DNA from 2 places in the Pseudalkalibacillus sp. A8 genome. Region 2 is predicted to be linked to the other one. Evidence: riboswitches for the same ligand, from Rfam matches in the RefSeq annotation. Region 2 holds a riboswitch; the other holds the start of a gene.
What was found. A riboswitch is a leader RNA that binds a small molecule or an ion and turns the genes downstream of it on or off. The one in region 2 is predicted to bind S-adenosylmethionine.
Positions count from the first base shown of each region.

Region 1: it holds a riboswitch for S-adenosylmethionine, as region 2 does, so the genes downstream of both, msrA (peptide-methionine (S)-S-oxide reductase MsrA) here and ACJROX_RS17490 (YezD family protein) in region 2, are expected to answer to the same signal.

Region 1 is NZ_CP174509.1:4,452,235-4,456,661, forward strand. Features, by position in the region: gene ACJROX_RS22885 (DUF72 domain-containing protein) at 1-530, opposite strand, end outside; gene ACJROX_RS22890 (SGNH/GDSL hydrolase family protein) at 701-1,933, opposite strand; gene msrA (peptide-methionine (S)-S-oxide reductase MsrA) at 2,050-2,520, opposite strand; SAM riboswitch class I at 2,635-2,756, opposite strand; gene ACJROX_RS22900 (small, acid-soluble spore protein, alpha/beta type) at 2,941-3,135, opposite strand; gene ACJROX_RS22905 (divergent PAP2 family protein) at 3,946-4,413, opposite strand.
Region 2 is NZ_CP174509.1:3,395,526-3,399,952, forward strand. Features, by position in the region: gene ACJROX_RS17470 (TraR/DksA family transcriptional regulator) at 1-212, opposite strand, end outside; gene ACJROX_RS17475 (STAS domain-containing protein) at 334-1,167, opposite strand; gene ACJROX_RS17480 (enoyl-CoA hydratase/isomerase family protein) at 1,589-1,774, opposite strand; gene ACJROX_RS17485 (enoyl-CoA hydratase/isomerase family protein) at 1,879-2,181, opposite strand; gene ACJROX_RS17490 (YezD family protein) at 2,196-2,342, opposite strand; SAM riboswitch class I at 2,452-2,555, opposite strand; gene ACJROX_RS17495 (cold-shock protein) at 3,664-3,864, opposite strand; gene ACJROX_RS17500 (SIMPL domain-containing protein) at 4,191-4,427, shown strand, end outside.

The DNA of each region.
Region 1 (4,427 bases), 1.1 Mb from region 2:
GTTCCTGATTGAGGCTCGTCACAAATGCTATGGATCCAGCCTTCTTCTTTCATAAAATCCAATGTACGTTCCTTAAAGGCAGGATGGAACCAAGACTCATGCCGGAACTCAAGCGCGACAGGGATATCGCCCATCCTTTCCTTCGTACGTCTTAATAAATCGACGTTCTCGCGATTGCAATCAAACCAAGGTGGATACTGGAAAAGAACCATCTTTAGCTTATTGGAAGCTTCTAGTGGTCTGATAGACTCTTTATATAGCCGGTACATCTCCTCTTCACTTGAGAAAGGAATATCCCCTCTTGAATGGCCAGTCATCCCCTGGTATGCCTTGACCACGTATGAAAAACGATCCGGGGTTTCTTTCACCCATTTTTCATAGTTTTTCACCGGTTGGACAGCGTAAAAAGCTGAATCGATTTCTACGGTCGGAAAAAAACTGCTGTAGGTCTGCAATTTTTCATTTGATTTGATATCTGCTGGGTAAAGTGAATCGTGGTCACCCCAACCAGTCAGTCCAATCTCAATCATGTCACTGAATCCTTTCCTATGAATATCGATAATAGATACCTTATATTTTGAGTCGTCTCAATGAAAAGTGCAAGTATTTAATGCGTTATCAGGAACCAAGTATAATCACGCCGATCGGTGCTTTTATACCACTAAAAAAAGAGCCCTTTATCGAGAGCTCTTCTTGTATATTATTCAAACATTGAAAGGTCTACAGTCTCAGCCATTACCTCATATCCAGCGTCATTCGGATGCAGATGATCTCCCGCATCATATTTAGGAAGATAGCGTTCAGGGTCTTCTGGATCCCTCAGTGCTTTGTCAAAGTCGATGACACCATCAAACTCTCCACTTGTCCTGATCCAGTCATTGACCTCCTTACGGGTTTTTTCCTTTTCCGGTGTGTACATTCCTGATCCTTTGAAAGGGGTTAAGGTCCCGCCATAAATTTTAAGCCCCTTGTCATGAGAAGCATCGATGATATCCTTCATTCTTTCAATGATTTTTTCCGAATCATACTCAGGATGATGCCTTATATCATTCAACCCTTGATTGAGGATCACTGCCTTTACCCCTGTTTGGCTGAAAACATCCTGCTCTAGTCTTGCCAGGGCATTCTCACCTTTGTCGGGTAGACTGTTGATCAAATGATTAGCAGAAACGCCAGCATTCAATACAGACATTTTGGTGTCTGTTTCCTGATTGAACCGTTCTGCTAAAAAGTCAGTCCATCGATGGTTGGCATTCTGCTCCGAATGATTTCCATTGGCAATTGAACTTCCCAAGACAACAATCGAGCCTTTTACAGTAGAATCTGGGATGACGTCCACCCCATCCAGCCAAAACCAAGCTTCTTCTTTTGTTTTAAATGCAGAAGCATCAGAGTCTGTAACATGATCTCCTGTTGAAATATATGTTGTTTGCATCGAACGGGGATGCCAGGTTGCAGGTCCGGTTTTATCACGGACATAAACACTGACCGCGAGGTTTTTGGCATTCTTGACCTTAAAGGACATCGGATCACTGAATTCTTTTCCCCCTGCAGGGATTGTGACTTTTTGATCACCTCCGAATGTAACCTTGCGATTTGTCCCCGGAATGATTTCAGCTCCTTTTTTTGAAACAGCAACATTTATCTTGTCGATTGTTAACGGTTCTGAACCGAATGTATTAGAAAGACGTATGCGCATTTTTTCACCATCGGTATGAGGATGAATGATGAAACGAATCGTTTGGTTTTCAAATCCTCTTTGGGATACCCCGTCTTCAAAAGGGGCTTGCATACTTGCAGACCAAGCGCCTACCCAGTTTCCTTCATCCTGTCCTTTTTCGGTTGAAGATCCTATATCTCCATAAGCAGCCATGCATACAGAAAGTAAAATGATAATCCCGCTTGCGAGAACAAAATACTGTAAACGTAACATAAATTCCTTGCCCTTCATATCTTGTCAATTTTCTCTCCTAAGAGAGTTTATTCGACAATTATAAACCCTTTCTTGGGGTAAAACCAAGGAAAGGGTATTTGAGCTGGACACCATTACTACATGCCGCAAGCGACCGAACCATTCTTTTGTAAATACTTTTGATGATCCTCTTCTGCATCATAGAAGATCGAAGCTTCTTGGATTTCGGTTACAATCGGAAGCTTAAAGACAGCTTTTTCTTCCAATTCCTTGATTTTTTCTGCGGCTAGATATTGTTGATTTGCATCTGTATAAAAAATGACTGAACGATATTGATGACCAATATCCAGGCCCTGTCTATTTCGTGTGGTAGGGTCATGGACTTCAAAGAAAGTGTTGAGCAATTCGGAATAGGAGATCACGGCAGGATCATATTGGATCTTGACTGCCTCCGCATGGCCTGTTTCTCCAGTCTTCACATGCTCATATGTTGGATTCTCGACATGACCGCCTGTAAAACCTACACGTGTCGAGATAACCCCTTCAAATTTTTCAAAGAATGCTTCAACTCCCCAGAAGCATCCAGCTCCAAAAATAGCTGTTTTCACTTATCATCTTTCCTTTCATAATAACGAAACTTCTATCGAGAGCTTTTCGTATATGCACGAAAAAACCCTTTTCTTATCCAGTAAGAAAAGGGTTCGTAAATATCTTTAACGATCCTCTCATCTTCTAGGATGTTTGATCATCCTACAGGAATTGGCACCGTTCTCCTCAATCTATGGATTGATTCGATGGTTGCCGGGCATCAAAGGGCCAGTCCCTCCGCCTCTCTGGATAAGAAGTTTTCATTATTCATTTTAGTTTGATTATCATCTTACCACGTTTAAGCAACGAAGTAAAGAATGATTTATGATTAAACCATTTTACTTTAGTTTCCGTTGACTATAGTTTATGATATGACCTCGCATTTGGTGAATGGATTTTTCAAAGAGACCAAAAATTGGTCTCTTATTTAGAAAGCAATGTTATTGCTTCGGTTTATTGCTTAGTTGCTGTTCAGCCATTCCGACTAGACGTTTGGTCATCTGTCCGCCAACAGCACCATTTGCTCGTGAGGTAGTATTTGCACCAGGTTGAACACCCATCTCATTAGCAGTTTCTTGCTTCATCTGATTCAATGAATTCTCTGCATTAGGTACCAAAGGTTTATTTCTTGCCACGATACATCACTCCACACGGTTATTCGAGTAATGAAAAATTACTCAACTTTAATTTAACCTAAAGGATATGTTTTAATTAGATGAAATCTTTCCTAAATCTTTATATACTGGTAATCGATCAAAATGTTTTATCGTTTTTCAATCTCAATCGGTACAAAATCGGGGGCGTTTTTTTACTTTATAACAATTGCTTGTCCTCTTCACTACGATCTTTTTGAAAGGGGTAACACATATAATAGATGATAAGGAAGAAATTGATAATTATTTATTAGAAATCTGTGTTGATAAAAGAAAGGAGAGTTATAACACAGTTTCTTTTGGTATCATGTAGTTCTCTTTCCTTCAAATATCGGTTATAATAAAATCAGATAAGATGGAATACAGTATAAAAGACCGTAGGTGCTGGTAACACCAACGGTCATGCAATAGACGGTTCCCTGCAAGGGGATCGACTAAGGGTAGAATAATCCACCTGAGCCGACTAACTCAAGGGTGGATTATTTTTTATGATTAAACGACAGTACTACAACAATTAAAGTTGTAAACGCGCAAGTGAACATCAACGCTTCAAATACCGTCATGCAGCACCACCCCCTTCCGATTGGGAGTGTGCCGACCACCCTTGAGAAATCCTATTCTATTGCTGATTTATTATAACATAGAAAAGCGCTAACAATCAGTCGGTGTTCAAGAGACTAGATTTTTGCGATCATTTAAACTGAGACAAACCTTTTTTAATATTCACTTCCTTTTCGATACAACTAAGTGATGTCCAGTCCAACACCCTAAACGAACAAAAGTCCAGTCCTTTCACCTATTTTCACATTTAGCAGAAATATAACCTAAAATAGCTCCTAAAATTGCACCACCAAGAACCTCGATCGGTTGATGTCCTAACATCTCCTTCAGTTCCTTATCCCTTTGAACAAACTCAAAGCTCGGAAAATCACCTGAAAATGCAGCGAATTCATCCTCCAAATCGTTCACAAGTTGAGCAATTTCACCTGTGTGACGACGGATCCCTTGGGCATCATACATGACGAGCATACCAAAAATGGTTGCCAGTGCTGTTTCCGTGTGACGCGACCCTTTATTGGTTGCTATATAAGTAGCCAGTGATGATACGCCCGCTGAATGGGAGCTTGGCATCCCACCTGTCGTAACCACCTGTTTAATATCCCACTTACCCGTCAACCTCTTATGCGTCAGGATCTTCAGGCCTTGTGCAATTCCAATCGCCGAAAGCGCGGTCAATATCCCTCTGTTCATCTTCTGCATAAACTTAGGCCCTC
Region 2 (4,427 bases):
TCATCTATTAACTGTTCATCATTTTGCGAAAGCGTCATTTCCCTTGCGTGCTCGTATTCAGCTGTACCAGCATTCCCCATATGGTTCTCATTGCCCCTTACTTGGTCAATATCAAGGTTTTCCTCTCTATTTTTGTTTCGCTGGAGAACTTCTTCCCTCATCGATAGTAATTGAGTTTTGAAATTCTCGATCTGTTTTTGAGTTAGTAACATGGTTCCTCCTCCTTTTTTGGACTTTTCCCAATCATCCTTAAAGGTAAACACCCTTAGAAGTTCTTCCTGGATAAAATGAAAAAGACGCTTTTTTAAGCGCCTCTTTCTAACATATTTTTTATCATTCGTTAGTGGTCAAAGCAATTGAAAGTTTTGACGTTATATTCACATTATCAAAGTCGATTCCCAATTGAACTGCAGTTTGCGCAATTTCAGGGCGAATACCCGATAAAGTTGTTTCAATCCCTAACAATCTTAGTGAATACAGCAATTGGAAAATTTCATGGGCGACCATCGTATCGACCATGAATACACCCGATAAATCGATATAAAGATGTTCAATATGGCGATCGGAACATTGCTGCAATGTACTATCAAGAATCGTTTTAGCCCTATGAGTATCTATATCTCCTACGATTGGTAGTAAACCTATTTTATGGGATAAGTCGATCACTGGAGAACTTAACTCATTGATCATCGCCTTTTGAGCAGTTAACTGATCATTAAGATAGTTGTTCCTTTCTTCGGTAAAACGAACCATAGCAATATCGGATTCCTTGATGATCATTTCTTTCCATAACCCGATTTGTTCATTGGAACACTTATCTGGATGGATTTTCACGAAATCATTGATCAAATTGATGTATTGTTTACGGACACGAATGAATTCTCTCATGATATAGTGGGTGGGAGTTTCGATATGATCCTTATCTCTCGCTGTTCTAATCACCCATTCTTCAAAATACTTGAAAAATTCATCTTCTTCCTTATCAAATATTTCAATCAGATTCAGGTGAAATTCATAATTTTGCTGTTTCAAATTCCTAATGACTTCAGGATCGGTAGAAGAATATACCCCTGTAGGATCACTTTTCTCTAAAGTATTATACCAATCTTCTGTAAGCTGTTCTGCTTTATCAAGAAGGAACTTATGCAACTCTTTATTTCTCTGCACCTTTTAATGACCTCCATAAAGACGTTTTTACTCTTTTTCCTCTATTTTAAATTAATCAAACCATGCGGACAATTTTTCTTGTCTATTCATTAGCTTTTTTATTCTCAAGGGAAATAAAAAAGCCTCTCGAAAAGAGAGACTTTATTAACGCGTTGAAAGCCATTCTGAAGTTCTTATTCATTGTTCACTTGTCTGCTTACCTTTATTAAGAAAACCTTTTTCTCTTATCAAAACCCCTACACCCTCTAAATCTTTTTCCGTGTTTAAGAAAAACATCGAAATCGCAGTATCTACATTGTAGTCAAGAGCCTCCCGAATCACTTGCAGTTCGAACGTTTTGTTGATATTGCTTTGTAAGCTTTACAGCAGATGCAGGTAGTTTTTATATACGTTTTGCTAAACTGAAAGCTTCGTCTTGTAGCTACTCCTTTTTCACCACCTTATTGAAAATTCCAATTTCACGTGCTTCATAAGCATCAATTACATCCCCAGTCAAAAGTAACTCCTTCGCCTTCCGGATCCCAATGACCCACGGCATCATGAGTGTAGGCGGTGCTGCAACGAAGCGTATTTCAGGCTCACCGAACTTAGCACTTTCGGATGCAATCGCTTAATCAGAACTTAATACCCAGTCTGCAGCTCCTCCGAGCACATTCCCATCAACAGCGACTATCACCGGCTTTTTAAGTGACCATAATTTCAATGATACTCTCAGTAAAAATTCGAGGTGTGCTCGCCAAACCTCTGATGGCTCCTCTCCAATCGTGTCGGGTAGTCGGACGCTTTCCTTAGATCTACACCAGATGAGAAATGCTTACCGGCGCCTGTGAGGATGACAGCTTTCACATACTTATCCCCTTCAACCTCACATAACGTTTTTTCCAGTTCATGGGCAAGTGAATCACTTATTGAATTCAACTGATTCGGTCGGTTTAAAGTTATCGTTGCTACATTTTCTTTCTTTTCAACTAAAATATATTCCTTATCTGTTTGTTTTGCTGTTGAAACTGTCATTGTCACAAGACTCTTTATTTTATTCTCACTTTTTCATTCTTTTCAATCTGAATGACTTTACCGTCCTGCACAACCAAGGTGACGGATCCAAATTTCATAGTCTTCAACATTTCATTTATCCGGGGCACAATGTTTTTTAATTCATCTCTCTCCTTCGACATTCTCTACTCTCCTTTCTTCAAACGAATTACCAGGTTTGGAATTCCTCAGAAAAATAAAAAGGTCCCTCAAAAATGAGAGACCTGGTTTCACGTACACCAAATGGTATGCACCTTATCTCTCAAAATGGAATTCCATTTTGCTGGAATTAGCACCTTGCAATAGCAGGTTGCCGGGCGTCGTTGGGCCAGTCCCTCCGCCACTCTTGATAAGTGATTCAACTTATTTTTTTGAATTTTACAGTAGTTCGATAGGAATTGTCAACAATAAAATCAAAACTAGTCTTAAATGCCCAGGTTAAGAACTTTTTTTAACGCTGGATTTTTTTCCTCTTGTATTCATTTAGCCCAAGTCCGTTACAGCGGAACATCACTTCCTCAAACTCCTTCCTTCCATGATTAAAAATCACCCTCCCTTTCAATACTTCGACTGAAGCATAACAAGCGATTGAATTGCCTCTGAAAGTAGTTCCGAGCGGTTCCAAGTTGCCTTTAAATCCTAAAAGCAAAAGTGAGCTTAAAGGAAAGCCTGAAGCTATCCTGTGGCAATGGCCTTTTTATTCGATATGACAAGGAAGCTCCAGGATGCAACCAATCCTTTGTTCTGCCCTTAATGGATTTAGATTTCGACTCATTTCTCAAAATCTTACTTATAGCTAATCAGCCTTGATTATAAGACAAAAAGAATACTCGGGCTTGGCGAAGGCTGAGCCTTAGCTGCACTTATACTTCGTTCGTAAACTTTTCTGCTACGTCGATTAGCTACATCGCTGAAAAGTTATTCCTTCTTAACGTATAAAAAAAAGACGCCTTTACTGTCGTCTCGTTCTTACGTCTATATTTGTTCATATGTATTAGCTGGTAAGTCATTCCGTGAGATTCAATAACTTCATACCAGCCGAGGTTCCGTGCTCTCTAAAGTGGTGGATAGTGATATGCAATATATTTTGTGAGTTCCACTGTACAACCCAACTGATTGCGAAAAATAACTCAAACAACGAAAGCCCTGCCTCTCTTCCGTCCTTACGACTCCTCGGCCGCGCCAGTGTGATTCAGTTACCGTACGTGCTTTTAACTCCCTTCTACTCAAATTGTTTCCTTGTCTGAAAAAATAGATTAAATGGAGATCAAAAGAGGGGTTGAAAATGTGGATTAAACATTTTTTAGTGCACGCTTTGTAGAGCACATAATACCCTTTATGATTCTTCTCACAAAGGAAGCTTAAACCAATTTTTCTTGGAAGGTCTTTTTTTTGAGGACCCAGAAAATGCAAAAAGGGTGGCGTACTAACGTATGCCACCCAATAAGACTCAAGTTTTAATACTTAGACTTTTTGTACGTTAGAAGCTTGTGGTCCGCGGTTACCATCAACGATTTCGAATGAAACGTTTTGACCTTCTTCTAAAGTTTTGAATCCGTCACCTTCAATTGCAGAAAAGTGAACGAATACGTCGTTACCTTCTGAAATTTCGATGAAACCAAAACCTTTTTCTGCGTTAAACCATTTTACTGTACCAGTATTCATATACTGTACCTCCTGAAAATCTTACAAATTCACCAAAAGTTTACCGTTATATTTATCATTCTGACTGTATAAAAAAACCGCACCCGCATGACTGTGAGACAATTAAATTCGTCCACACAATTGCAGCTACGACTTCAATCTATCCACCATTTATATAACCAACTTTATCGGCGTTAATCATATAATAATTCATTTTTAGGAGAATGTCAATAAAATGCTCATTTTACTGTTAAGGATTTTTATCTTACGTATAATCATCATCAGAGGAACATGTTTAAAAAGGTAATGAATATAGTTTACAAAAGGAAAATTGTAGAGGTGATCACATGAATAGCAGCTATCCATTTCCGAAGTGGGATGAAAATATAAAAACTTCAAAACCAGTAATGGAGCTTTATGGTGATGGTGAATTGACAATTGATGCTGATGAGATATCGCTTACAATAGGAGTTATCACGGAAGGTCCTGATGTTAAAACAGCCTCTGCTGAAAATGCCAGAAGGTCCACCCAAGTTCTGAATGCATTATTGAATTTAGGAATACCATCCAATCAAATTGAAACA